DNA from 2 places in the Paenibacillus sp. FSL H8-0259 genome. Region 1 is predicted to be linked to the other one. Evidence: riboswitches for the same ligand, from Rfam matches in the RefSeq annotation. Region 1 holds a riboswitch; the other holds the start of a gene.
What was found. A riboswitch is a leader RNA that binds a small molecule or an ion and turns the genes downstream of it on or off. The one in region 1 is predicted to bind S-adenosylmethionine.
Positions count from the first base shown of each region.

Region 2: it holds a riboswitch for S-adenosylmethionine, as region 1 does, so the genes downstream of both, NSU01_RS29865 (methionine ABC transporter ATP-binding protein) here and metA (homoserine O-succinyltransferase) in region 1, are expected to answer to the same signal.

Region 1 covers NZ_CP150147.1:2,297,309-2,311,995, forward strand. The annotation lists gene NSU01_RS09740 (cobalamin biosynthesis protein) at 1-470, shown strand, start outside; gene NSU01_RS09745 (cobyrinate a,c-diamide synthase) at 507-2,135, shown strand; gene NSU01_RS09750 (ROK family protein) at 2,971-3,852, shown strand; gene NSU01_RS09755 (HRDC domain-containing protein) at 4,109-5,125, shown strand; gene NSU01_RS09760 (1-phosphofructokinase family hexose kinase) at 5,291-6,232, shown strand; gene corA (magnesium/cobalt transporter CorA) at 6,323-7,258, opposite strand; SAM riboswitch class I at 7,683-7,814, shown strand; gene metA (homoserine O-succinyltransferase) at 7,934-8,851, shown strand; gene NSU01_RS09775 (aminotransferase class I/II-fold pyridoxal phosphate-dependent enzyme) at 8,913-10,079, shown strand; gene mqnC (cyclic dehypoxanthinyl futalosine synthase) at 10,274-11,410, shown strand; gene NSU01_RS09785 (hypothetical protein) at 11,639-12,238, shown strand; gene NSU01_RS09790 (hypothetical protein) at 12,591-12,917, opposite strand; gene NSU01_RS09795 (bifunctional 2',3'-cyclic-nucleotide 2'-phosphodiesterase/3'-nucleotidase) at 13,079-14,687, shown strand, end outside.
Region 2 covers NZ_CP150147.1:6,972,930-6,987,616, forward strand. The annotation lists gene NSU01_RS29855 (MetQ/NlpA family ABC transporter substrate-binding protein) at 1-607, opposite strand, end outside; gene NSU01_RS29860 (methionine ABC transporter permease) at 665-1,333, opposite strand; gene NSU01_RS29865 (methionine ABC transporter ATP-binding protein) at 1,333-2,349, opposite strand; SAM riboswitch class I at 2,448-2,583, opposite strand; gene NSU01_RS29870 (Cthe_2314 family HEPN domain-containing protein) at 2,675-3,421, opposite strand; gene NSU01_RS29875 (UbiD family decarboxylase) at 3,449-5,221, opposite strand; gene NSU01_RS29880 (COX15/CtaA family protein) at 5,279-6,211, opposite strand; gene NSU01_RS29885 (thioredoxin family protein) at 6,325-6,669, opposite strand; gene NSU01_RS29890 (polysaccharide biosynthesis protein) at 6,785-8,413, opposite strand; gene NSU01_RS29895 (DUF456 family protein) at 8,440-8,925, opposite strand; gene NSU01_RS29900 (Cof-type HAD-IIB family hydrolase) at 8,969-9,748, opposite strand; gene NSU01_RS29905 (penicillin-binding transpeptidase domain-containing protein) at 9,824-11,914, opposite strand; gene NSU01_RS29910 (penicillin-binding protein 2) at 12,007-14,088, opposite strand; gene NSU01_RS29915 (transglutaminase-like domain-containing protein) at 14,200-14,687, opposite strand, start outside.

The DNA.
Region 1 (14,687 bases):
GCGCAGCGATCGTGGTGAGTGACCGGCTGCCGGATCAAGATGAGCCGGAGGAGGCCGTGCTTGCTGAATGCGCTGTAGTCTATCGTCCGCGCAGCCTGGTGCTCGGTTTGGGCTGTAACCGTGGAACCACTGCGGAAGAGCTTGAAGCTGTAGTGCTGCATACGCTGGCAGAACTCAGGCTATCGCTCTACAGTGTGCGGAATGTGGCTACTGCCGGGATTAAGGGCGATGAGGCCGGATTGCTGGCTCTCTGTGCCAAATACGGCTGGGAGCTGGCGTTGTATTCACCGGACCAGTTGAACACGGTCACCCTGGACAATCCTTCGGAGGTAGTGTTCAGAGCGACCGGAGCGTACGGAGTCTGTGAGCCTGCCGCACTGTTATCTTCAGGTGCGCAGGTGCTCCTGCAGCGCAAACATAAAAGCGGAAATGTGACAATCGCCGTAGCGCGGGTTGTCTATGCCGGTTAGAGCGGGGGAGAAGCGGTGAGAGAGACATGGAATGAAATGAAGGACCGGGAGCCGTTCTTGCAGACACGCCCGCGTTTTGTAGTAGCAGGCACGGGCAGCGGCTCCGGCAAAACAACGGTCACACTGGGACTGATGAGGGCGTTTGCCCGGCGCGGCCTGAGGGTACAGGGCTTCAAATGCGGGCCAGACTATATCGATCCTGCGTATCATACTGCAGTCACTGGCCGTTCTTCCCGCAACCTGGACTCCTGGATGACTTCAAGCAGCTATCTGCAGGAATATTTCCTGCGCGTATCGGAGGATGTGGATCTGTCAGTCATCGAAGGTGTGATGGGGCTGTATGACGGCAAAGAGGACACAGCACTCACCGGATCAACGGCAGAAATCGCCATCCTGACGGACAGTCCGGTGCTGCTTGTAGTCGATGTCCGCAGCATGGGACGCAGTGCTGCGGCCATTGTGCTCGGCTTTCAGCAGCTGGAGCCGGAGCTGCGGATTGCTGCGGTTATAGTGAACCGCTGCGGCAGTGAGGGCCATTACCGGATGGTCCGGGCAGCGATTGAAGCGGCCTGCGGCATTCCGGTCATCGGCTGGCTGCCGCGCGACGGTGGTCTCGATATCCCGGAGCGGCATCTGGGTCTGCTTCCCGCTGTGGAGCGCGGAGAGCTGGAGCCTTTGTTCGAGCATGCCGCCGACCTGCTGGCGGAAGGCACCGATCTGGAGCGGCTGCTGGAGCTTGCCGCTGCTGCGCCTGCATTGCAGTATCCGCCGGAACCGGTTGCGGCGCTGCAGGCGCAAGGGCCCTCGCAGGGCTGCCCGGGTATACTGGAGCCGGGAATGCCGGGGTTTACGGCGACTGAGACTCCGGGTTTGGGCAGCACGCCGGCAATGGAGCCTGCATCACAGGAGCGGCCTGTGTCAGCAGGGCCAACCTTGTCTTCACCGGCAGCACGGATAATGCCGGCGGATACGAACAGGCCGGCACACCGTCCTGTCCAGCCGGTTATAGCCATAGCCCGGGATGCGGCGTTCAATTTCTATTACGCCGACAATCTGGAGCTGCTCGAGCGCGCAGGTGCGCGGCTGGTTATGTTCAGCCCGATGAGCGGAGAGGGAATCCCGCCGGAAGCCGATGGAATCTATATCGGCGGCGGGTTTCCGGAAGAATTCGCTGCTGTGATTGCAGCGAATTCGCTCTTCCTGGACGGCGTAAGAGCTGCAGCTGCAGACGGAATGCCGCTGTATGCGGAATGCGGCGGCTACATGGTGCTGGCCCGCAGCCTGACCGACCGCTCCGGCGCTGTGCATGAGATGGCCGGGATCATTCCGGCGCACACCGTAATGCAGGAACGCCGCGCCGCGCTCGGGTACCGTGAGGTGACAGCCCTTCACGATTGCCTGCTGCTGAAGCAGGGCGGGCGACTGCGCGGCCATGAATTCCATTATTCCGGCATGAGCTACATTCCCGGCGAAGCCAGGACTTATGCCTATGAGAGCAAAGGCAGAGGAGGGAGTCAGCCGGAAGGGTATATCAGCGGCAACATTATGGCTGCTTATGCGCATATTCATTTGGCGTCCCATTTCCCGGCCGCCGGGCGGCTGGTGGAAGCCTGCCGCACTTATCGGGAACAGAAGAAGCAAGCGGAGCAGCGGCTCAAACTTTAGCCCCATCTCTTCTACTCTAATAGATATAGATGGCTGGGGATTACCTCTTTTCTTTCTCGGATGTTGGTTTTTTAAGCTATATCTTTGGGGATTTTGGGAAGTTCTTCTTTTTATATGCTAAAAAACCAGTATAAGCAAGGCATACATTCCACCCGGTTGGCTTTACGATGGCGCAATGTACTTAGTTTTTTCGCATACATTCCTCCCGTTTGGCTTACGATGGCACAATGTACTCGGTTTTTCGCATACATTTTATCCGTTTGGCTTTACGATGGCGCAATGTACTCGGTTTTTCACATACATTCCCCCCGTTTGGCTTACGATGGCACAATGTACTCGGTTTTTCGCATACATTTCCCCCGTTTGGCTTGACGATGACGCAATGTACTCGGTTTTTCGCATACATTCCATCCGTTTGGCTTTACGATGGCGCAATGTACTCGGTTTTTCGCATACATTTCTCCCGTTTGGCTTGACGATGACGCAATGTATTCGGTTTTTCGCATACATTCGGCTCCTCTGTCTATTGTTTCCCTTCAATCCACTAATCGGGGGATGGATCAGAATAAATTCTGGCCACAGCCGTCTTTGATTGGTTATGCAGTGACCACAAAGGGCTCAAATTGTATAATCTTTTTTAACGGCATACAGTGTGTCAACCGCTTGTCATACATCTGTAAGCCTCGTATAATAGGATCAAGAGAGCGCTTTATTACCCTGCTGGCAGGTTACCGGCTTATTTTTTATCAGGGGATAGATTGGATTATATGCTGCTGAATTTCAAAGTCTGGAAGCAATCACTTAATGATGGTAATGGAGAAGGGAGCACGCTGCAGTGAAATTGTTGGGAGCGATTGAAGCAGGAGGAACAAAGTTTGTATGCGGAATCGGGAATGAGGACGGGACGATTATCGACCGGGTGAGCTTTCCGACCACAACCCCTCAAGAAACGATGGGGCTGGTATTAGATTACTTCTCCGCTAAAGAGGTGGAGTCCATTGGCATCGGTTCATTCGGACCGATTGACCCGGTGATCGGCAGCCCTACTTACGGATATATTACAACCACACCGAAACCCCACTGGGGCGGATATAATCTCGTTGGAGCCGTGACGGAGCAGCTTGATGTTCCGGTCGGTTTCGATACAGATGTGAACGGAGCCGCCCTGGGCGAGTACACTTGGGGAGCAGCCCAAGGGCTGGATAGCTGCCTCTATATCACAGTAGGCACCGGCATCGGCGCCGGTGCAGTGGTCGGCGGGAAGCTGATCCACGGGCTGTCCCACCCTGAGATGGGACATATTCTGGTCCGCCGCCATCCGGAAGATCACTATGAAGGCTTCTGCCCTTATCATGGCGATTGCCTGGAAGGTCTGGCGGCCGGTCCGGCTATCGGCAAGCGCTGGGGCAAGCCTGCGGGCGAGCTGCTATCGGATCATCCGGCCTGGGCGATGGAGGCCCACTATCTGGCCCACGCCCTGATGAACTATGTGCTGATCCTATCGCCGCAGAGAATCGTGATGGGCGGCGGCGTGATGAAGCAGAGCCAGCTCTTCCCGCTGATCCATACCAAGCTGCAGGAATTGCTTGGCGGATATGTGCAGCATCCGGCGCTGAATGAAGCCATCGGCAGCTATATTGTCCCTCCTCAGCTCGGGGATAATGCTGGACTCTCCGGTGCGCTTGGCCTTGCGAAGCTGGCGCTTGACGGACAGTAGAATATCCTATAAAAAGGCATTGACTGTTTCGCAATATGTGGTATCCTAGGTTTTAACAGTATAGCATTTAAGAGGAAGCACCTCTTTCACGGATTTTCGTGGGAGAGGTGCTTTTTTTTGTGCAAAGATAAGAATTTATAGGCTCCGTGCAATAAATGTTCCTTATCTTTCCCGCTGAAACGGTATCGGCGGGGGCAGGTAATCCGGTCCGCACAAAGCTCATGCATACTGTAAGACGATGAAGGTAGGGATTCATATGCAGATCGTATTTATGAACCGTTTGTCCAGAATGTCAGGTGTGGATCAGGAGGTATTTGCCCAATTGTGGATTGGAGAGGAGGAGGGGGTGTGGCGCCTGGGCTGGCGCGACTTCTCAGGAGAACAGGAAATGGGTGACAGCTTATGGTATGAAGGCGGTTCATGGAATGAAATGCTGAGTGTGTACCGGCATGAGCTTGCAATGAAGATGGGAGACGGTTACCGCCCCCTGATTGATGGTGTATTTCATGAAGATGAGCATCTTAACAGCCGAGGTCAGGAGCAGCTTAAGCTGCAGTATTACAGTGAGCAGTACGCCAATGAAACCGTATATGAGGAGCTGTGCTCCTGGCGCAGGGGGAAGGCTTCCAGCGAACGCAAGGCACCTTACATCCTGGCCAGCAACCGTCTGCTGCGGATGATCAGTGCATTTCTGCCCCATACGGCGGAAGAGCTGCTGCAGATTCCCGGCGTAGGTGAAGGTAAAGCCTCGCAATATGGCGCCGACTGGCTCAGTATTACCTCCGGTGTGCAGCGTGAGCATCAATATCCGCTGGGCTGGGTAAGTGATTCGATCGACGAAGAGAGCTTTGTTTCCTGGCTGTACAAACAGAAGGAACTGAAATACAAGAAGCAGCTGGAGCGGCTGAGACTGCGGCGTGTACTGCTTCAGGGGATTGAAGAAGGGCAGGGAATGGAGCAGCTTAAGGGGCTCAGCGGGGTCTCCCGCCGTGAAGTTCTTGAAGCTGTGGAGGAACTGGAGAAGGACGGTTATTCCGTCGAGAAGCTCATTGCTCTTGAACTCAGTGAAGTTACTTCCCAGGAACAGAACAATATATGGACAGCCTATGAGCTGATCGGTGATACCTTCCTGAAGCCCGTCCTCTATAAGGCCTATGGCGAGGATTTCTCCCCCGCAGAAGGCCTCGATATGTACTATGAGCGTCTGCGGCTGATCCGTATCCGCTTCCGCCGGGAGCAGCCGGCCGGTCTGGGGCTGGCGACGAACCTGTAGGAAGCAGCCTTCTTCCCGGAGCTTACCCTGAAGCGCGCTTCCCCCCTTCCCGTGAGGAAGTGCGCTTTAGGGTTTTATCTGCGGCCGGCAGTGCCTGCAAATTATTAGGAGAAAGGGGCGATTAGCGGTACTATACTTGTATGCAGTTAAAAAGGAGTGGGACATATGATAGTAACGTTGACGGTTAATCCTAGCGTTGATGCCAGTACGGGTATAAGTAAGGTTGTTCCCGATCATAAGCTGCGCTGCCGTGAAGCCTCGTATAAACCGGGAGGCGGCGGTGTGAATGTATCGCGGGCGATCCATAGATTGGGAGGGGATTCGCTGGCACTGTATGCCTCAGGCGGACTTCATGGTCAACTGCTGCACCATATGCTGGAACAGGAGGGCGTAAGGCATCAGGAGATTCCGATCAGCGGGCAGACCCGGGAGAATCTGATTGTCGTGGAGGAATCCACCGGGCAGCAGTTCCGGTTCGACATGCCGGGCCCGCGGTTCATCGAAGGCGACTGGAAGGAGTGTCTTGAGCAATTAACGGCGCTGCCGGATAAACCTGCTTATCTTGTAGCCAGCGGCAGTCTGCCCCCGGGCTGTCCCGCTGATTTCTATGCGCGTGTCATTGAAGCTGCGAAGCCCTGGAAGGCCAGGGTTATTATCGATACTTCCGGCGAAGCGCTGCAGCTTGCGGCTGATGCCGGTGTATATCTGCTGAAGCCGAACGCGCGTGAGCTGGAAGAATTGGTAGGGCATGCAATAACCGGTGATGAGGAAGTGAAGGCAGCCGCACTGCAGCTGATTGAAGAAGGCCGGACGGAAGTAGTGGTAGTCTCACTGGGCGGGGACGGGGCGCTGCTGATTACCAAAGACGGCTGCGAGCATCTGCTGGCACCTGAAGTTCCTGTACTCAGTGTAGTAGGCGCTGGCGACAGTCTGGTTGCGGGACTCGTGTACAGTCTGGAACGGGGCTGGCCGCTGCGCAGAGCCGTTCAGTTCGGCATCGCCTCCGGAGCTGCAGCTGTCATGAATCCGGAGCGTCAGCTCTGCAAGCGCGAGGATACGGAGCGGTTGTTTGCCGGCATGGATACCGGCGCAGCCGGACACATGTAGTTTTGTGGCCGCCATATACCAAAAAGACGAAGGCTTCCCTATACCAAGAGGTATCCGGTGCCTTCGTCCTGCGTATTCGTCCGTTTAGTTTCATAGCCAATCCTTCTTGCGGAAGATCACCAGCATTCCGCAGCCGAGCGTCACCATGACGGCGATGACTCCATAATAGCCGTACTGGGAATGGGTCTCGGGAATATTGTCAAAGTTCATACCGTAGATACCGGTAATAACGGTCAGCGGCATGAATATCGTAGTAATTGCCGTAAATACTCTCATGATTTCATTGGCGCGGTTAGCAATACTGGACTGATAAGCTTCACGTAAGTTGCCCATGAGATCGCGGTACGTTTCAAAGGTTTCAGAGATCTTGACCGCATTTTCATAAATATCGCTGAAATACTTCTGCAGCTGATCGTCGATCAGGCGGAGGTCTTTTTTGTTGAGCGTGTTGATAACTTCCTTCTGCGGGCCGAGCATCTTCTTCAGCCAGAGAATCTCACTGCGCAGACCGATGATCTCGCTGAGATGTGATTTCTTGGTGTGCATGAGGATATCCTCTTCCAGCTTCTCGATCCGCGCTTCAATCCGGTCACCGACCGAGAAGAAGTTGTCAACCACAAGGTCGATTAACAGGTACAGGAAACGGTCCGGTTCACTGACCTCCTGCTCCCACAGGACGGGCTTCAGGACGCGCAGCTCATGGATCTTCTGCTTCGTAACGGTAATGATGAAGTGTCTGCCCAGGAATACGTTGAGCGCGCGGAGGAAGATTTCCTCGTCATCAAACCGGATGCTGTTGACTACGATGAAATAATGGCTCTCATAGATCTCCAGCTTCGGGCGCTGATCCTCTTCACTGAGACAGTCCTCGACAGCCAGATCATGCAGATTGTACAAAGGCTGAAGCTCAACAAGATCCTGGGCATCTGCATCAATCCAGTAGAAACCCTCAGCGGGTGCGGTAAGTGTATCCTCAATATTGTCAATAGTCGTAAAAACCCCTGCGTTCACCAGCCGGATTTTCATCTGATTCACTCCTTCTGTCCCTGGTCTTCTCCAGGGATATGCTAATTAAAGCACAGAGAAAAAATCAGCTTGGCCGGTGGTACAATCATGGATGAAGGCCAAAAGACGGTCCGAGAGCATGAAGAAGAACTGCCCCCGCCGCCGGCAAGCTGATGTTAATCCTGTGTGGTTGTTCTTTCTGCACGCTTATTCGCGAGCCCGGGTCGCCTTCCATTCTTCTCTCACCTCTTCTTTTCGCCGTTTATGGTTGAAACACTTGTCTAGTATAACGCCGGGGTATGGCTCTTTCAAGAGAAATTCTTTTCATTCTCCAGGCCCCTTAAGCATTGTATGGACTTGACGAAAAGGAGGTTCATGATTTAAAGTGAATTTTAAGAAAAGTATCCGCGGATGCTTTGGAATAACCCCAACTGAATACAGCTAAATCTTATCAAGAGCAGGTGGAGGGACTAGCCCGATGAAACCCGGCAACCGGCGTGTGAACGCACGGTGCTAATTCTTGCGGAAGCTTTGCAGGACGTTATTCGTCCGGCGGAAGTTCTCTGGCAGATGAGAGAGGCGCATATGACTGCAGATATATGACCTTTCTCGCCCGAGAAAGGTCTTTTTTCGTTGTTTTACATCAGATTTAACCGCCAAGCGGAACCTAATTTCAGTTAAGGAGTGGAAACAGCAATGCCTATTAAAATTCCCGACAGTCTTCCGGCCAAAGAAGTATTATCCGGTGAGAATATTTTTGTAATGGATGAAAGCCATGCCTTTCATCAGGATATCCGTCCTTTGCGGATCGCCATCCTGAATCTGATGCCGACCAAAGAAACCACGGAAACGCAGCTGCTGCGCCTTATCGGGAACTCACCGCTTCAGGTGGACGTTGTTCTGCTGCATCCCAGCTCCCATACCTCGAAGAATACTTCGGCAGAGCACTTAAAGAGCTTTTACAAAACCTTTGATGAAATCAGTGACCGCCGCTTTGACGGCTTGATCATCACCGGGGCTCCGGTGGAACAAATGGAGTTCGAGGATGTCAACTACTGGGAAGAGCTGAAAGTGATTTTTGAATGGAGCAAGCAGAACGTAACCTCGACCATGCATATCTGTTGGGCCGCGCAGGCAGGACTGTACCACCACTTCGGCGTGCGTAAGGTGAGTCTGCCGGATAAATGCTTTGGAGTGTTTCCGCATACGCTGAGCCATAATAATGTGAAACTGCTGCGGGGCTTCGACGAAGTATTCCATGTGCCGCATTCCCGTCACACCGACGTCTCCCGTGAAGATATAGAGAATAATCCGGATCTGCAGATTCTGGCGGAATCAGAGGAAGCCGGTGTGTACCTGGTTTCTGCGCATGACGGCAAGCAGATTTTTGTAACCGGACATTCAGAATATGATCCGTTCTCCCTGAAATGGGAGTATGACCGCGATATCGCCAAGGGCATGGATATTGAGATTCCGAAGCACTATTATCCAAAAGATGATCCCACCCGTACACCGCCGGCCGTCTGGCGCGCCCATGCTAACTTATTATTCGCTAATTGGCTCAATTACTATGTATACCAGGAGACACCCTACGATATCGGAGCGTTTATTTAAAAAAATTATTTATATATAGAAGCAATGGTTACACGCACAAAACTTTTAGGAGGCAATGGAAATGGACGAGAAACTGAAAATTGAGAGCAGACTGGCACAGATTGGTTCGATGGAGGACCCCGCGACAGGGGCGATTAATTATCCGGTGTACAACGCGACGGCATTCCGTCACCCGAGACTCGGACAGAGCACGGGCTTTGATTACATCCGCACCAAAAATCCTACCCGCTCTGTGCTCGAAGATGCGGCAGCGGTACTGGAGTCTGGAGATGCCGGCTTCGCCTGCGCCTCGGGTATGGCTGCACTGACTACTGTGTTTGCTTTGTTTGGACAAGGTGATCATCTCGTTGTCTCGCTCGACCTGTACGGCGGAACGTACCGTCTGCTGGAACGGATTCTGTCCAAATACGGCATCAGCGCCTCCTATGTGGATACGAATGATCTGGATGCTCTGGAAGCTGCGCGCCAGCCGGGCACCAAGGGTGTATTCATTGAGACACCAACCAATCCGCTGATGATGATTACGGATATCGAAGTGGTATGTACATGGGCCCGCCGCCACGGGCTGCTCACGATTGTCGACAATACGCTGCTGACCCCGTTCTTCCAGCGCCCTATTGAGCTTGGAGCAGATATCATCGTTCACAGCGCGACCAAATATCTGGGCGGACATAACGATGTCCTTGCCGGACTTATTGTGACCAAAGGCGCTGAATTGTCTGCAGAAATGGCGATTCTGCATAATTCACTGGGCGCTGTCCTTGCACCAAACGACAGCTACCAGCTGATGAAGGGGATGAAAACACTTGCCTTGCGCATGGAGAGGCATGAGAGTAATGCGCTGGCTATCGCCCGTTATCTGCTGGAGCATCCGGCCATAGCCGAAGTCTTCCATCCGGGTCTGCCGGATCATCCGGGATACGAAATCCAGAAGCGCCAGTCCTCCGGCAACACCGGGATTTTCTCCTTCAAGGTGAAGGATGCCAGATACGTGGAGCCGCTGCTCCGCCATATCCGCCTGATTGCATTCGCTGAGAGTCTTGGCGGTGTGGAATCGCTCATGACCTATCCGGCGGTACAGACTCACGCCGATATTCCGGCGGAAATCCGGGATGCGGTTGGCGTAGATGACCGGCTGCTGCGTTTCTCGGTCGGCATCGAGCATGTGGACGATCTGATCGCTGATCTTACGCAGGCACTGGAGGCCGCGCGCACCGAGCTGGAATAGGCATCTTGGAACCTTAGCAGCCAGATAGAATCACTGTATACATTGAACAGCAGCGCCAACGGGTGCTGCTGTTTTATTTGGCGAAAGATTTTTCAAGCTCATCCGATTGTGATACGATGGGGGAACGAGTTTGTTTATTTTTTAAATTAAATTCATCTACTATACTTCATAGGATTAAGAGGAGGCTGCGAACGTTGAGTGCAATTGATCTTATTCTGGATAAGACACTTAAAGGTGAACGTCTTCAATTAGAAGACACAATCACGCTGTTCGAAAGCAATGAAATTGAGAAAATGGGCGCGGCTGCGGATATTATTATGAAGCGCTGGCACCCGGACCCGCTGGCTACATTTGTAATCGGCCGTAATATTAACTACACCAATGTATGTGATGTCTATTGCCGCTTCTGCGCCTTCTACCGCAGACCGGGTTCGGAGGAAGGTTATGTGCTTCCCGATGAAACTATCTATCAGAAGATTGCCGAGACGATCAGCGTGAACGGGACTGAAATTCTGATGCAGGGCGGAACGAACCCGAATCTGCCGTTCAGCTATTACACGGACATCCTGCGCGGAATTAAGCAGCGGTTCCCGGAGATCACCATGCATTCCTTCTCACCGGCAGAGATCATGAAGATGGTCGAGGTCTCCGGACTGCCGCTGGAGCAGGTCATGCGTGAGATTCATGCCGCAGGCCTGGATTCCCTGCCCGGCGGGGGAGCGGAGATTCTCGATGACCGCACGCGCCGCAAGATCAGCCGGCTCAAAGGCTCCTGGCGGGAGTGGATGGATGTCATGCAGACCGCGCACCGGATCGGCATGAACACGACAGCCACGATGGTGATCGGTCTGGGTGAGAGTATGGAAGAGCGGGCGCTGCATCTGCTGCGTGTCCGTGAAGCCCAGGACGAGTGCATAGCGAACAAATATGACTCCGAAGGATTCCTGGCCTTCATCTCCTGGACCTTCCAGCCGGATAATACGAACCTCAAGCTGGACCGGCAGACACCGGAAGAATACCTCAAGACCGTGGCAATCAGCCGTCTGGTGTTGGATAATATCAAGAACTTCCAGTCCTCCTGGGTCACGATGGGCCCTGAGGTCGGTAAGCTTTCCCTGCAATACGGCTGTAATGACTTCGGCAGTACGATGATCGAGGAGAACGTAGTTTCCTCGGCGGGCGCAACCTACAAGGTCAACATCGAGTCCATTACCCAGCTGATCCGCGAAGCAGGCAAGATTCCGGCGCAGCGCAACACGCGTTATGACATCCTGCGGACGTTCGAGGACGCCAATGCTAAGATTGACAATGACTTCATCATGCAAAACTAGAGGGTAGAACAACACCTGATGTGTTGTTACCCTACTAAGGTGAGAAAACGGGTAAAAACTACACTTTATGTAGTTTTTACCCGTTTATTTTTATTATTTTAACTACAACATTTGTTCAATTGAATATGCGTTCTTTGTCGTCTGGAAAAGGTTCGATTATCCATACAATCAATTATATGTTAATATTTGAATGTGAAATCACTTAAATAAGCTCATGGGAGGCTGAAGATGAAACGGATATCATTTGAACGCCCAACAGATCACTATGATGAAGGAATTACCGATATCGATAAAGAAATTTGTTCTTTGATAAAGCGAAGGAAGGAAATCTCTGGTAATAATCCAGGTTATCCTCCGTTTGAGTATATTTCTAAATGGTCAGAGACTTATGGACTCTATGAGGATTTCTTAAAGTCGTTATTTGGAAGTATGATGAATGAAAAACAATATAAACCATTAATTGAACCAGCGGGATTTAGACAACACATTGCAATCCTGAAGTCAGTCGTGATAGGGGAGCGGTTCTATACTCTAACTTCTATACGGCAATACACAAATGCAAGTGTACTAACACTTAGTATAGATTGGGACAATGAGCCGGAGATTGAATCCAAATCTCATCAACATAGCCACTATGAGCTATACATTAGCGAACAATATGACTCCCGGATGATTAGTGGGGGGAGCAGATCTGATCATGCTGCCTATAAATACGTTGTCTCCCCGCCATTACCTGACGATGCTTCAGGATTGCAATTGAGGTTCACACAATACATCAACCCTTTCAAGAAGAGCGAGACAGGCGACGAGATAGTATTTGAGATTTAGTAAAAGCGAAAGATAGCCCTTCAGCACATATTAGATGTGTAAGAGGGCTGTTTATCAATGTCTTTTTTCCATCTATTCCACCGGCACCGCTAGCATCAGCTACGCGAGCCAATTGTATTCGAAATTTCGAATACATTATGCTCATTGAGCCGTGGAAGTCAATTGTGTTCGAAATTTCGCATACATTATGCTCATTGAGCTACGTGAGAGCCCATTGTATTCGGTTTTTCGCATACATCAGGCTCATTTAGCTACGTGGAAGCCAATTGTGTTCGAAATTTCGCATACATTATGCTCATTGAGCCACGTGCGAGCCTTCGCTCAGCTTTTCCGGTAGTAGCACCAGCCCCCATCAACTCACCCAGACCTTAAATATAGTTTGACCTTCCCGGTTCTCTTCATCAGCATAGATATCATTAAAAGAAGCGTGGCCCAGAGTCTTCAGGCGTGTCAGGTTATAGACCAGCGCAAACGCCAGCTTAGGATCACCAGTCCAATAGCCGTCAAACTGGTCTCCGCCAATTTTATTATAGGCATCACTCATAACCCATTCTTCCGCTTCCCGTAAAGTATCAAAGGTGAGCATTTCCTCAAACCAGCGGATATCTTTCCGGTTTGTGCTCCGGTTCTCGTCTTTGATCCAGAATAATTCTTCATGTGTGTTCTTTCCCTCGTCCATAGTCAACCCTCTCCTTATAAAAATATGAATGCAACATATCCTTTTTTACATTTTACACAATTCGCAATTCTAGTTAACCCAGTTTGATAGATAGGAATAAGTTGATATGTTACGCTTTGACGGTCAATTTAAAGAGATTAACTGGGAGGGTATAAGATTCTATGGTACAAAAACGTTGGAATAAGCCTATTGCTTCAATATTGGCTACCGCTGTGATTACAGCGCAGGTGCTGGGCGGAGTCGTTGCCGGTTCAGTACTGGGAGCCGGGAAGGCAGCAGCTGAACCTGCGTCAGGCGCAATCAACCTGCGGCTGATGAGTACTACAGATGTGCATACCAATGTGATGGGCTGGGATTACTTTAAGAACCAACCGTCTCTGACGGTTGGACTGGACCGGACGGCTACGCTGGTGAAGCAGGCCAGAGCCGAGGAGAAGGGTGTTAATAACCTTTTGCTCGACAACGGAGATTTGATTCAGGGTACACCGCTGGGTACGTACGCTTCGAAGCAGGTTGATGCAGACGGCAGGACTACACAGATCAATCCGATGATTGCAGCTTTGAATACCATGAACTATGATGCTGCGACACTCGGCAACCACGAATTCAATTATGGGCTTCCTTATCTGGAGAGCATTACATCTGCGACTTCAGCCACATATGAGTATACAGATATTCCTTTTATTAATGCGAATGTGTATGCCGTAGACGGGGACGAGGATGATTCCAATAACCCGAACTATTTCACTCCTTATAAAATAATCGACAAGGCAGTTACCGACAGCAACGGAGCTACACAACATGTTAAGGTGGGCCTGATTGGTCTCGTTACTCCGCAGATTATGGATTGGGACAAGGTCAACCTCGATGGTAAAGTCATTACTAAGGACATCGCCGAAACGGCTGCTAAATTCATTCCTCAGATGAAGGAAGACGGTGCGGATATTATCGTTGCGATGGCGCATACCGGATATGATAACAATGCAGTACCCGGAACCAAATCTGAAAATGACATCAAATCACTAAGTCTCGTGCCGGGGATTGATGCCATTACGTTCTCGCATACCCATAAGGTATTCCCGGCTGCGACTGTGGAAGCGCTGGACGCATCCTTCAAGGATTCTACTGGCAAAGCAGTGCTGCCCGGCATCGATAATGTCAAAGGCCAGATCAACAATGTTCCAGCCGTTCAGGCGGGATTCGGCGGCGCCAATTTGGGTCTCATCGACCTGGCAATCGTTCCGGACCCACAGCGGAGCGGACACTTTATGGTGGACAAGGGCGCTTCGGTTTCCTCCACCCGTTCGATCTACAGAACGGAGAACAAAGTTAATATTGCTAACGTAGAGCCGGATGCTGAACTGGATGCAGTGGTTGCCGCTAATCACCAGGCTACGATTGCTTATGTCAATCAACCCCTCGGACGTACGGATGTACCGATGAACAGCTTTTTCGCTATGGTGCAGGATGATCCGACGGTTCAGATCGTAACCTATGCCCAGAAAAACTATGTCGAGAAGCTGATCAACAGTGATCCTTACCTGGCAGCTTACCAGGGAATGCCCATCCTGAGCGTTGGCGCACCCTTCAAGGCCGGACGCAATAACCCGGATGAGTATACAGAAATCGAAGCGGGAGATCTGACGATCCGCAGCGCAAGCGACCTGTATCTCTATGACAACACGCTCAAGGCCATTAAGGTCAAGGGTGAGACTGTGAAAGAATGGGTTGAAATGAGCGCGGGTGCCTATAACCGTATTGACCCAGCAG
Region 2 (14,687 bases), 3.6 Mb from region 1:
CATCCAGCTCAATGATTTCAAGCTTCTTCGTATTCTCAGTGATATCAGCTTTGGTGGAAGTGATGTTGGTGTCATCCTTCAGTTTGATCAGACCGTTCTTAGCCAGCAGGATCAATGCGCGTCCGCCGTTGGTGGCATCATTCGGGATGGCAACCTTGGCACCGTCAGCCAGTTCGCTGATCGCTTTGATTTTTTTGGAATACGCGCCGAAAGGCTCAACGTGAACCGCGGTTACAGATACAAGATCCGTGCCGTTCTTGGCATTCTGGTCATCCAGGTAAGGCTTGTGCTGGAAGAAGTTCGCATCCAGTTGTTTCTCGGCAAGCTGTGTATTCGGAAGGATATAGTCCGTGAATTCTTTGATCTCAAGCTTAATGCCTTGTGCTTCAAGCAGCGGGGCAATAGCTTTCAGAATTTCCGCATGCGGTACAGGAGAAGCTCCAATGACCAGGGTTACGGGTTCTGCAGCAGGTTCAGTGGTCGGTTCTGCAGCAGCAGCTTCCGTTGGCGCCGTTGTAGCCGCAGAGTTTGCCGCGTTATTGTTGCCGCAAGCTGCAAGCACCAATATCATGGTCAAGCTGAAGAATGTGAGCAGTACTTTTTTCATCTGTAAATCCCCCTCTAATCAATAATTTGTATGAATAAGGCTCTATATGGACATACCTTATTTCCGTGTAAAATGTCTTACCAGCCGGTCACCAGCCATTTGCAGCAGCTGCACCAGAATAACCATCAGGGCCACCGAGATAATCATGACTTCCTTCTCATAACGGTAATAACCGTAACGGATCGCCAGGTCACCCAGACCGCCGCCGCCTATCATCCCGGACATTGCGGTATACGAGACGAGGGTAACAATCGTAATCGTAACACCGGCCAGCAGACCCGGACGAGCCTCCGGCAGCAACACGCGCATTACAATCTGTCCCGTGGATGCTCCCATACCCTGCGCCGCTTCGATGATCCCCCGGTCAACCTCCCGCAGTGCGGTCTCTACCAGTCTGGCGAAGAATGGAGCCGCGCCGATCACCAGCGCCGGAATCGTTCCAAGTACGCCTATCGAGGTACCCATAATCGACTTGCTGAACGGAATCAGGGCAACCATCAGGATAATAAAGGGGACCGAACGCAGAATATTTACGACGAACGATAATACCGAGTAAACAGCCCTGATAATAGTGTTATTAGACTTGCCCCATAAATATAACACAATTCCGAGCGGTAAACCAAGGATAATTGTGAATATTCCTGAAAAAGCTAACATTTTTAATGTTGCGACCGTGGCATCAAGCATTTCTTCCCAGTTAATCGCGCTAAAATCCAGTCCGCCCATTAAGAAATCACCTCCACATCAAGGCCTTCAGCCGCAAGTTCGGAAAGTGTTGCTTCCACGGCTTCGGATGGCCCTTCAAACCGGACAATCAGCTGACCATAAGGAACATCCTTGATAGTAGAAATGGTTCCCTGCAGAATGGCGAAATTAACTCCGGTTCCCTGCGCCACATGGGAAAGGGTCGATTCGTACGTTTTTTGCCCGAGAAAAGTAATTTTGACCGCCTTAGTATATCCGGCATGTACAGCATCAATCGCTTGCCGCAGCGGTCCGTCTGCCTGAGTTTCACTGCGGATGAATTCTTTCGTAACCTCATGCCTCGGTTTCAGAAAAACCTGGGCAACGTCGCCCTGCTCCACAATCCCGCCCCCATGAATGACAGCCACCCGGTCGCAAATGCTCTGAATGACATGCATCTCATGCGTAATCAGCACAATGGTCAAGTGAAATTTCCGGTTAATATCCAGCAGCAGGCGCAGAATTGAATCCGTTGTCTGCGGGTCCAGCGCTGAAGTCGCTTCATCGCACAGCAGAACATCAGGATCGCTCGCCAGAGCACGGGCGATCCCGACCCGCTGCTTCTGGCCTCCGGACAGCTGAGCCGGATATTTGTTCCGGTGCTCCTCAAGTCCGACTAGAGCCAGCAGATCCTGAACCTTCCGCTCAATCTCCGTCTTGGAGGTTCCGGCCAGCCGCAGCGGAAAGGCAATATTGTCATAGACGGTTGCGGAGGAGAGCAGATTGAAATGCTGAAAGATCATCCCGATCTTGCGCCGCTGCTCCTGCAGCTGTCCCTGGCTGAGTGCAGTCAATTCCACCCCATCCACCCATACTTCACCCTCGCTCGGACGTTCCAGCAGATTAATGCAGCGGATCAGCGTGCTTTTGCCTGCACCGGAGTGGCCGATCACACCGAATATCTCCCCCTTCTTAATCGACAGGCTTAGTCCGGAAAGCGCCGTTGCGGCCTTGCTTCCCTTACCGTATACTTTCGTTAAATCTTTCAGCTCTATCAATCGCCCCGTCCTCCTTCTTCCATGCAATTTATAACAAAAAAGACCTCTTACGATCCGTGCAGATCGGAAGAGGCCGTGTGTGTGAAGTAAACAATGCCGTCTCATCTGCCAAGACCGCAAACCTAGCGGCATTGTAGGAATTAGCACCATGACATTTGTAGCCAGCAGCTAAGCTGTGTACAAATCGGTTGCCGGGCTTCATCGGGCCTATCCCTCCGCCGCTCTCGATAAGATTATAGTATGAAGTTATATATGCCGTTTCATGTTAGAAGTAAATACTTGCATAAGTATATTAAGTTTCCGGTTCTTTGTCAAAGGTAAGTTTTTACGGCTGTCCGTGCTCTGAACGCTGGCTGGATGCAGCTTTATTCTTGTGCCACTGCTCATTGCTGTACCTGAAGGCAGCCGATAAAGATTTGCACACCATCTCCAGGCTCTGCCTCAAATCCTCCAGATGACTGTCAAGATCCTCCAGTTGGATTTTGTCATGCAGCCCTTGATGGCGTTGCCAGAGATCATCCGTCATCTCAGCGTTCATGTAGTGAATCTCGGCATTGCGCCGTTTGCGCAGATTCTCCACCGGTTCGCGGTAAGAGTTCCTGATCTTCTCCAGCTCATTGGCCAGCGGGTTGTGCGCATGAAGCAGCTGAAATTGGCGAAGCACTGTGAAGTAAGAGAAATGCGCTTTGACTTTACCTGTATTCAGATCATACAGACTGTTCAGAACCGTACCCAGCTTGTCCAGCAGGGAGAACACCCGGATGAAGCCGTCCTTATAAAAATACACATACCTGGCGTACTCTCCCTGTTCCGTGGGCGACATATCATCCATATAACCGGCAACCACCGACTTCCGGTAAAAGGCGGCGGCGAACCAGCTCTGCTCCAGCTCGTCCAGCGATGAGATCAGACCGCGTGTCCATATCTCCAGCTTGCGGTATTCATGGTCACGGTCTTGATGTGTGTTCATCTCCTTGCGCAGCATGGAGGCGACCTTCGCCATGTTGTCCATGGCTTCGGCCAGTACCCCGCTGTTCTCGCGGGGCGGCTCTCCCAGTAATGTCCGCAGCATATTTGTCCTCCTCAGAATACTTAAGATCTATACAAGAGGGAAATAACGGTTCCAGTTCCGGTTCACCAGTTCAACCGTGTCCTCATGCGGAACCAGCTCCTCCGGGTACCCCGGCTTCATCCGGGCATCTATTACAATCGGCAGGGAATAGCTGATTGCGTTACGCAGTGCATGGGTCTCCGCATAAATATCATCCGCCGGATTAAACCGGGTGAACACTGTCCACAGGAAGGAGGTTTGTGTGCGCACCGCTTCTGCAGCATCGTCCACCAGAACAATCAGCGGCCAGGCTGTGCCCTTCTCCTTGAAGGAAGCGGCCAGCCTGACGGGAAGCTCAGGGTCTTCTATATAGGATGCTCCGGAAACGGCTAAACATCCGCCGCAATAGGGCACGGCGCCGGTGATTGCTGGAAGGTGACCCTCCGTATAGGTTCTGGGCAGCTCACGGACCGGGTTGCCGGTGCCCATCATCACAGCCTTACTGCCATGATTCAGCTTACGGCCGGTATAGTCAAGGGTATCCATGGAGGTGTTAGCGAAGATCACCAGATCCGATGCCGGATTAAAGCGTTCAAGCACGGTTTCCAGCAGTTTAGGGAAATCCGTAAGCTCAACCGGTTCATTCGTCAGGAGCAGGAATTTCGTTAAGGAGAGCTGGCCTTCCCCCAGAATACGGAAAGCCGAAGCCAGTCCCTCACGCGGATAGCTCTCCCTGACAACAGCCGAAGCCAAGGCGTTCGAGCCGGATTCGGAGTACGCCCACAGAGCTTTCACTGAAGGCATCATTAGCGGATAGGCCGGAGCCAGCAGCCGCTGCAGATAATCCTTCAGATAATAATCCTCCTGGCGGGGTTTGCCGGTAATCGTGGCCGGAAATATCGCGTCCTTGCGGTGCCACATCCGCTGCACATGCATCACGGGAAAATCATGCTGCAGCGAATAATAGCCGGATTGACTGCCATATGGACCTTCCGGTCTCCGCTCAAACGGAGACACCCGCCCGCGGATGGAGAATTCAGCTTCTGAAGGAATGCGGTGACCGCCCAGGGGGTCCTGCACCATAGGGAGCTTCCCGCCCAGCATAAGGGATGCCAGCATCAATTCCGGAAGCCGCTCTGAAACCGGGGCAACAGCAGCCGCAATCAGGGCAGGAGGCCCGCCGATAAAGACAGAGACCGGAAGGGTCTCCCCCAGCAGCTCAGCCTGACGGTGATGGAAGCCGCCCCCTTTATGGATTTGCCAATGAATGCCGGTCGTGCTGTCATCATGAATCTGGACCCGGTACATCCCGAGATTATGGTCTTTGGGGTTGGTTATGCTCTCTGTATAGACCAGAGGAAGGGTGATGAACGGCCCTCCGTCCTTAGGCCAGCTGGTAATTCGGGGTAATTCCTGTAGCGGATTACTGCTGCGGCAGATGCCTAGGACCGGCGCTTCACCTTGCGGTATATTCTTGGTTCCTGCTCGGATCAGGTCAAGCAGCAGGCCCTTTTCTCTCCATAGTCCGGCAGCTGATGGCGGAATCATCGTTTCCATAGCTGCCGTCATGGATTTCACTAACTGTTCCGGGCGGGTCCCGAAGGCCTTGTTCACCCGGCGGACAGTACCGAACAGATTGGTTGCAACCGGGAACGGCGTTCCTTGTACATTAGTAAACAGCAGCGCCGGGCCTTCCTCACCGGCCACCCGGCGGTGAATCTCGGCCAGCTCCAGATGCGGATCAACCGGAGCATCAATCACAGCAAGATCCTTGTCTCTGCGGAGCTGTTCGATCCATTGTCGCAAATTACCGTATCCCACTAAGCGTTCCTCCTCGAACCGGGCCCGAACCTTGTCCCCATGCCCTTAACGGTAATCTTATCGCTTCTTGTCCGTTCCGCTTAATTGCCAGACACGGACACTCATATAACATAGAACCCCAAACAAACCGGCAATCAGCAAAATATGCGACAACGCGGTAAATATGTACAGTCGTTCATTATACAGCGTATGAACCACAGCAGCTCCACTGAATACCTGCATCAGGCAGAGCAGCACTGCAGCAAGACCCAGAGCCCTCAGCTCCGGCAGCTCTTTGTATTTCCAGAAAGCCAGATGTCCCAGAATAGCAGTCAGCAGGAACAGCAGCGCCGCTGCAACCCGGTGTATGAACACAATGCCCACCCCGCCAGACAGCTCGGGAATCCATTCCCCGTTGCACAGCGGCCAGCCTGAACAGCCCCCCTGCGAATCGGTATGGCTTACATAAGCTCCAATATACACGACCATATAAGAATATAACGCAGTAAACCAGGTTAAGTTACGGAAGCCCCTGCTAACTTTCGGTTCTGCAGTGCTATTCTCTTCCCCAGAAAGGTAGATCCGTCTGGCTCCAAGCGCAAGCATCAGTGAGCTGGCGAACGCAATCAGCGAGAATCCCATATGTAGAGCCATTACTGCAGCAGACTGCGACTTGATTACCGCAAGCGCTCCCATTCCGCCTTGCACCACTACGAATATAAGGGTTAACAAGGCATAGGTAAGCAGATCCCTGCGCTTACGGGCATAACGCCAGAACGCAAACATGGAAGCCAGTGACATTAGACCCGCAAGTCCGCTGAACAGACGATGGGTATATTCAATCAGGGAGCCTACGGTATAAGCCGGTATCAGCTTTCCGTGACACAGCGGCCATTCATTCCCGCATTCCAGTCCCGAACCCGTCTTGGTAACCACCGCTCCGCCGAGCAGCGCCAGAAACATAACAAGGCAGGTTATATAGCTAAGCCATTTTAATTGAAGGGTCGTCAATGTTATCACCCGCATTTTTATAGGAATGAATTAGTATAATGATTGCGCCCGCAGACCATTCTAGAAAAAAAACACCGCTTCTGCTCGGGTAGGGCGAAAGCGGTGCTGCTTCATTACTTGTGGATACTAAGGTAAACATCCAGCGCCGTATTCAGGAAATTCTCAATTTCCTCACGGGACTTACGAAGCTTATTCACGAATCGGACCAGTTCCCGTCCATCGGTATAAGCGACAAAGCTCGGAATGCCCAGAATATTCTGTTCCTGGCTGACGTCGCCTACTGCATCGACATCCACTTCAACGAGTGTAAGGCGGTCACTATATTTCTGTTCCACATCCGGCATGAACGGATCAATGAATTTGCAATCCGAGCACCAATCCGCCTTGAATACCGCCACCGTTAAGCGCGGAGATTGTATTGACACCTGAAACTCAGCAGGAGAACTAATTTTGTTCATCTATTATCCATCCTTTCTCATCTAACCGTTACCCATGATTCTCTTCTCTTTAAGTGAAGCAAAATGTACGGAATAAGTCAAATAAAAAAGACAAAATAAGACAATGATCACAGCTTTATTCGTTTGCACGCACGTGCGCAGGCTGCAGCTTCATTAAAGGATTCAGCAGTTTGCGCAGCGGACGCGGGTAACCAGCGATTTCCTGGCTGCTCAGTACACCCAGAACAATCAACAGCACCAGGTAAATGATAACCACGGCAGCTCCAACGACCAGACATGTAATCAGGAATGCCAGTCTTGCCGGCATCAGATGAGTCAGCATAATCCCCGCTTCATTGAGGCCATAACCGATTCCGGCCGATGCGAGTACAGCGATTGAGAATCCGCCCCAGCGTTTGCCGAGAATTTCGAAGGGAATGATCTTTTTGAGCATCCGCAGATTAAGCAGCGTAATGACAATGAAGCACAGGGCCGTAGAGCCGATGATGCCATAAATGCCGAACAGCTGGCTGAACAGGAAGTTGGAAGCGAACTTCACGATAATCCCGGCTAGCACGTAATACATTGAAATCCGCGATTTGCCCATTCCGAGCAGAATAGAGTTCGTAGTCATCATAGTGATTTGAAAAATAGTGCCCAGCGTCAGCATCGCTACAATCCCGCTGCCGTCCAGACTGCTGAAGATCAGTCCATTGACAGAATATGCCGCCACAACGAGAGAGAGTACAATCGGTGTGCCGGTAAGAATGGAAATACGCATGGCCAGGGTAACCTGGCGTTTCAGATGCTGTTCATCTTTGCGGGCGTACGCCGCTGAAATAATCGGAATGAGCGACGTACTAAGCGCGATGGAGAGCACCGGCGGAATACCCGCTATACTCTGTGCACGGCTGCCGAAGATCCCCAGAGCCCGGGTAGCTTCCTCCATTCCGATCCGTCCGCTGAGCAGCGGTACAATAAAGGAAGTATCGATAAAGTTCACAACAGGTACTGTGATCGAAGATAATACAATTGGAATGGACAGCTTAAAAATATCTTTATAAATTCCAAGTAACGGAAGGCGTGCCTCATTCGATTCATAAAGAGCAATCTGCTCCTCGCTGCGGCGCATCTTCATTGCGTAATACAGCATGACACCGAAAGCGCCGACGCTCCCGAGCACACTGCCGAAAGAAGCGCCTGCAGCCATCCATGTGTTGCTGTACCCTTGGCGCAGCAGAATAAAAGCCAGCAGAATTGCCGTAGATACCCGGGCAATCTGCTCAATAATCTGCGAGATACCTCCGGCCATCATATTATTGCGCCCCTGGAAGTAACCGCGCATCATCGCGATTGCGGGGAACAGCAGCAGCGCCGGGGCAATCGCCCGGATTGCCAGCGTACTCTCAGGAACTTTGGTGTACTCCGCATAATACGGAGCGGCTATGTACAGTATTGTACTCATTACAACACCTACAACAGCTGCAAAAATAAGGGCGGCACGGTATACCTGCTGCGCTTCATGCGGACGGTTCAGAGCATAACGCTCTGATACCATTTTGCTCAGCGTGCTGGGTATTCCGGCGGTCGCCAGCGGAAGGAGCAGGAGATACACATTGTTAGCCTGTGTAAAGGATGCATTCCCGATATCATTGAATAGATGTTCCAGCGGAACCCGCTGGGCAAGTCCAAGGATGCGGGCCACAAGTGCGGCCGCAGCCAGAATAAGCGTGCCTTTAACAAAAGATTCTTTCTTGGTGGACAAGCTGTTTCGCCTTCTTCACAATAAATTTAATACCGTCCGATCCAGATAAAGAAGAGGACGACCATAACAATCTGCAAAATGATCTTGACTACGGTACTGCTGAACAGCCCCAGCAAGGAGCCGAAGCTGACCTTGACCGCCTTGCCGGGCTTCGAGCCGGCAATCAGTTCGCCGACAAAGGCCCCGAGGAACGGGCCGATCAGCAGACCAAAGGCCGGAATGAGAAAGGGGCCAATAATCAAGCCGATCGTGCTGCCGATGACGGATGCCCGTGAGCCGCCGAACTTTTTGACTCCCCAGGCCCCGACCACATAATCGGCAACGAACAGGACCACTACAATCAGTGTCTGGATAATCCAGAACCAGGCGCCGAAGGAGTGGAAGGAAAAGAACCAGCCGTATACGAAGAAGGCCAGATAAATCGCCAGCGCGCCCGGCAGGATTGGATATACCGCTCCTGCCAGCCCTACTGCAAACAAAGCAATGATCAGAATCCAACCCAGGATCGTCAATTCCTTCAACTCCTCAAGTTTTGTTTTGGATAGGATAAGTAAGCTAAGCCTGCTTAGAAATTCTACCGGCCGAGGTTCCGGCCTCCGCAAGAATATACTTCTGGATCACTTCCGCGATTCCGTCATTATTGTTCGTAGCCACAACAGCATCGGCTTCCTGCTTAACGGTCTCCTGGGCATTGCCCATCGCTACGCCGAATCCGGCCTGCTGGATGGCGGCCAGATCATTCAGACTATCGCCGACGGCCACAACCTGGGACATATTAATGCCAAGCAGCTTGCAGACTTCCAGAATGCCGGATGCCTTGTTGACGCCAAGCGGATTAATCTCCAGATTGAACGGCGAGGAATTGGTGATCTCCAGCCCGCCCAGCTCCTGCAGACGCATCAGCAGCTTATGGCGAATATCATTATCCTCGGTAGAATAACCGAACTTCAGCCATTCCCTGCTGTCAATTTCGCCGTCCCAGGTGTCGCGGTTGTATACTTCATCCACGGAATATGCCCAGAACCAGATATCGAACTCTTCGGCAATCTTATGCATCTGTTTGACCAGTTCCACATCCATCAGGGACCGGCGGTACAGTTCTCCCGGTGCGCGCCAGACTTCACTTCCGTTTACCATAATCATCGGGGTCTCGAGGCCAAGCTGCACGGCATAAGGCATCGCACTCCGGGACGAACGTCCGGTAGACAGGCAGACATGTACGCCGGCATTCATCGCTTTTTTGATCCATTCCACCGTTTTGGGGGTAATTTTCTGTTCATCATTCAGTAGGGTTCCATCCATATCCAATGCAAGCAGGCGGTATTTGGCAATCATTTGCCACCCCTCCATTCTTGTATGTCTCCCGGTCGGGAGCAGCTGTGTATTTGTCAATCAGGCTACGGCGGTTCGTCAGTTTGTGTTTACGGCATCTCCGTTGGCCGGATCTGCAGTTTTTACATTTTTCTTCGGGTTGCCATCCAGCCCGTACTCCCAGTCATACGCATCGAATATTTTACGCGCGACCGGCGCGGCACTGTTGGAACCAAACCCGCCTTCAGGGATGACCACAGCAACTGCTAACTTAGGATTATTACGCGGGGCAAAAGCAATAAATACCCCGTTATCACGCAATTCACCTTTACCGAGCTGCTGGGAGGTACCTGTCTTACGGGCAAAATCATAAGGGAAATCCGTAAAGGCAGTAACCTTACTGTTCATGCCCTGTTTGATTTCTCTCCAGAAGGACGGGTCAAAGGTCGTTACTTCATCCAGCACCTCGCGCTCAAACTTCTTGACCACATTGCCTTCAGAGTCGGTGATCTTGCTGACCAGCTGCGGCTTGATGCGCACACCTTCATTGGCAAGCGTGGAAGCGTACTGTGCCAGCTGCAGCACCGTATAACGGCCCTGCTGCCCGAAGGAGGCATAGACCAGTGCGGCTTGCGCACTGCCCGCTGCCTTGATATCGGTATAGTTAATCTGTCCCAGATACTCATTGGGAAGCCCGCTCTGTGTGGAGACACCGAGGCCGAACTCCTTCATATACTTATCCCAAACTTCAATCCCCTTGCCCTTATATTGCTCATAAAGCTTCTTGCCGACCATATCCACCATGAATACGTTGGAGGAATCCTCAATCGCTTTGGCCGGGTCCATCGAACCGTAGACATGTCCGGAGGAATTGCGCACGGAGGATTTGTCATCCTTACCGAAATAAGCGATCCCTTTATCATTGTACCGGTAAGAGGTGCTGAAGAATCCTTCGTTCAAGCCCACAAGCACACTCAGCGGCTTAATGGTTGAACCCAGTAATACGGTAGAACCGAATCCATGGCCGGACATCCCCGAAGAATACGGAGTAATCGTCCCATTCTGATAGTTACCCATAATTTTATTCCAAGTATCGGAATCCAGCTTCTCCGCCGTCCAGACATTGGTATCATAATCCGGCATACTGGCCATGGCAACAATATTGCCTGTATCCACTTCCATAGCTACGGCATAACCCGTGAGTGCATCGGGGTGGGTTTTGCCCTGAACGGCATGACTGTGCAGCCAGCTGATCTGCTCCGTAATGGCCTCTTCCGTCTTGAGCTGGACGTTCTTATTAATCGTCATCCAGACATCATTACCCTTGACCGGCGGCACAACCTCTTCAACCTTCTCGGCCATATTCTGCGGATTCACTGAAATGACCTGATAACCATTCTTGCCGCGCAGCTCCCGCTGATATTGCAGCTCCAGACCGTCAAAGCCGACAAACTCATCATCTTTATAGTTCAGGCCGGGATCGGCATCGATCTTCTTCATTGCGTTCTGTATGTTCTTATAGATATTAAGTGTACTGGACGATTTGAAGGGCTTGATATACCCGACTGTCTGCACAGCAACTGTGTCCTTGTCATAATGCCGCACGCCTTCTTCAACAATCTCAAGACCGGGGAACTCGCTTTTATGCTCCATGAAATAAGCAACTTCCTGGGTGGTAAGACCGGACTTGATCTTGCGTGCCATATAACCCGAATATTTTTTGAAATATAAATCCAATGAAGTAATTACATTATTCACCGTCAGCTTCTCGCCGTCCGGATCACCGTGTTTATCGAATTCCTCGACCAGCCGGGTTGCCAGCGCATAGGCGTTAGCTCTAGATTCCGGCTTCAGTGCACTGATTCCGGTCTCCTTATCCACGGCTTTGGCCGTATATTCCTTCGTCAGGGTGATATACAGCGATTGAACGGAGGTCGAATAGGCAATTTCTTCTCCTCCGGCTGCGCGAATCGCACCACGGATGGACGCGAGCGGTACACTTTTGGTATCCCGGCTGGTCTCCACCTCGGTCAGCTTAGGTCCTTCCACAAACTGCACAACAGCCAGACGGATAATAATTACGCAAAAGATTACAAACGTGCTGAAGAAAAACACGTTGAGCCGCAGGCCAAGCGAACTCTTGCTGTCCTTCTCGTCCGGGGGAGAGGCCTGCTTTCGGAAAACACTCACAGTTTTTCACTCCTCTACATCTCAAGTGGAAACGGCTTGGCTGCCCTTGATAAGGACAGCACCGTTTCAGCGGGAAAAATAATATAAACCTCTTAGTTCACAGTTGACTCTTGTTTCTGCTCTACTGGCGGAAGATTTTTTTTGGGGACTCCATCGAGCCCGTATTCTGAGTCATAGGCTTCAAATATTTTGCGGGCCACCGGTGCAGCACTGTTCGATCCAAAGCCGCCTTCCGGAATAATCACCGCTACAGCAAGCTTGGGATGCTCGCGAGGAGCATAAGCAATAAAGACTCCGTTGTCACGGACCGCACCGTACGCATCCATTTCAGAGGTCCCTGTCTTGCGGGCAAAATCATACGGGAATCCGTCAAACACCTTAACCGACGTGTTCATCCCCTGCTTGATCTCCTTCCAGTACGAAGGATCAAACGTAATTTTGTCCAGAACTTCCCGTCCGAATTCCTTGACCGTATGGCCTCCGGCATCTGTAATCCTGCTGACCAGCTGCGGCTTGATCCGTTCCCCTTCATTGGCAAGCGTCGCTGTATATTGGGCAAGCTGCAGTGCGGTATACTTGCCTTTCTGACCGAAGGAGGCAAAGACTAACGCCGCCTGGACAGAACCCGCTTGCTTCGTGTTGATATAATCGGCAACTCCGGCACTCTCACCCGGCAGTCCACTCTGTGTCGAAACCCCAAGTCCGAAGGCCTTCATATACTTGTCCCATACCGCGATTCCTTCACTCTGATACTTCTTATAGAGCGCATTGCCGACCCAGTCTACCATAAAAGCATTGGATGACTCCTGGATCGCCTTGGCCGGATCAAGCGGCCCCAGGACGTGCCCTGAGGAATTGCTTACAGAGGAACTGTCATCCTTGCCGAAATACGCGATTCCCTTGTCCGTATACGTATCGGTGGTGGTGAATAAGCCTTCATTGAGACCAATTAACACACTTAACGGTTTGATTGTGGAACCCAGGAAAATCAAGGACTTCAGCCCATTGCCTGAGAAGCCGGAGATATTCTCATTAATCGTCCCGTTCTGGTAATTATCCTTGATCTTATCGTATACTTCCGGCAGCAGCTTCTCGGCATTCCAGACATTCGTATCATAGTCCGGCATACTGGCCATCGCTACTACATTGCCTGTATCTACTTCCATCGCAACCGCATACCCGGTTAGGGCATCCGGATGATATTTGCCTTGGACCGGATTGGTATGCAGCCAGCGGATCTGATCCAGAATGGCCTGCTCTGTCTTCATTTGCACGTTTTTATTGATCGTCATCCAGATATCGTTGCCCTTGACAGGCGGAACCGATGCAATGACTTCCTCAGCCATGTTCTGCGGATTAACGGAGAGGGTCTGATAACCGTTCTTGCCTCTAAGCTCGCGCTGATATTGCTGTTCGAGACCATAGATGCCGACAAATTCATCTTCCCTGTAAGTCAGGCCGGGATCAGCACCCGTTTGTTTCATGGCATTACGGATATTCTTGTATATATTATAGTCCTCTGTAGAACGGAACAGCTTCATATAGCCTACCGTCTGAACTGCCACTGTATCCTTGTCATAATGGCGGACGCTTTCTTCCACAACAGCTACCCCGGGATAGCTTTCCTTGTTCTCCATGAAATGAGCGATTTCCTTCACCGTCAGCCCCGTCTTGATTTTGCGCGGGACATAACCAAGCGATTTCTTATAATCAAGATCCAGCAGAGCAAGGATATCCTCCTGCGAGAGTTTTTTGGCGGAAGGATCACCATATTCATTAAAAACTGACGTGAGCCGCGCCACCAGTGACTTCGTCCTTGCCTTGGCTTGAGCAGTGAAGTCGTATACTCCGGTGTCCTTATTCTTGGCTTTGGCTGTATATTCTTTGGTTAAAGTGATATATAACGACTGAATGGATGTGGAATAGGCAAGTTTCTCACCGCCGGCAGCATGAATAATTCCCCGGATCGCGGCAAGCGGCACATCCTTGGTCTCCCGGCTGGCCTCGACCTCAGTAAGCTCAGGACTCTCCACAAACTGCAGCCCTGCAAGGCGGATAATAATAATGCAGAAAATAAAAAAAGTGCCGAAGAAAAACAGATTTATGCGTAAACTCAGGTAGTTTCGGGCTGAACCTCCATCCGGGCGGGAGCCCGGCTTACCGAACCATCTCACAGCATGTCCTCTCCTTGTATGTTATGCAAAACCGTGTATCCGGCAGTCCACAGGCAGAGCTCTTCTTACACGCTGTTATTGTACCATAGATGGAGGAGCTCCCGCTTCTTGTCAGAGGATGTTTTCCTTGATATGCGTTGAATCGAAATCCTTGGTATTGAACCAGTTACCGCTGCTGGCCCAGGTAGAATCCAGCGGAATCCAGGCTTCCCTGCTGCTGATATAGACCTCATTCCAGGCATGGGGGCCATAACCGCCCTGCCCGTCATAGCCCCTGCCGGTTACAACCCGCACCTGAAGGCCCTGCGAACGGGCCATCATGGCATAGAGGCGGGCATAATCTATACATACCCCCAGCCGGGTATCAAAGGTATCCTGCGGGGTCTGCTCATGCCAGATCCGTTTCTGCTCATAGTTCTCTGCCTTGGTATAGTCATAGGTGATGCGTGAGCCGATCCAATCATAGAGCAGCTTGGCCTTCTCTTCATCCCCGTCAGCCTGTCCGGCAATATCTGCGGCTGCACCGGCGATGTCCGCGGAGATATCATGGTCGATCACTTCATATTTGCGCCGCAGAATATCATTCATCTCGGCGGCTA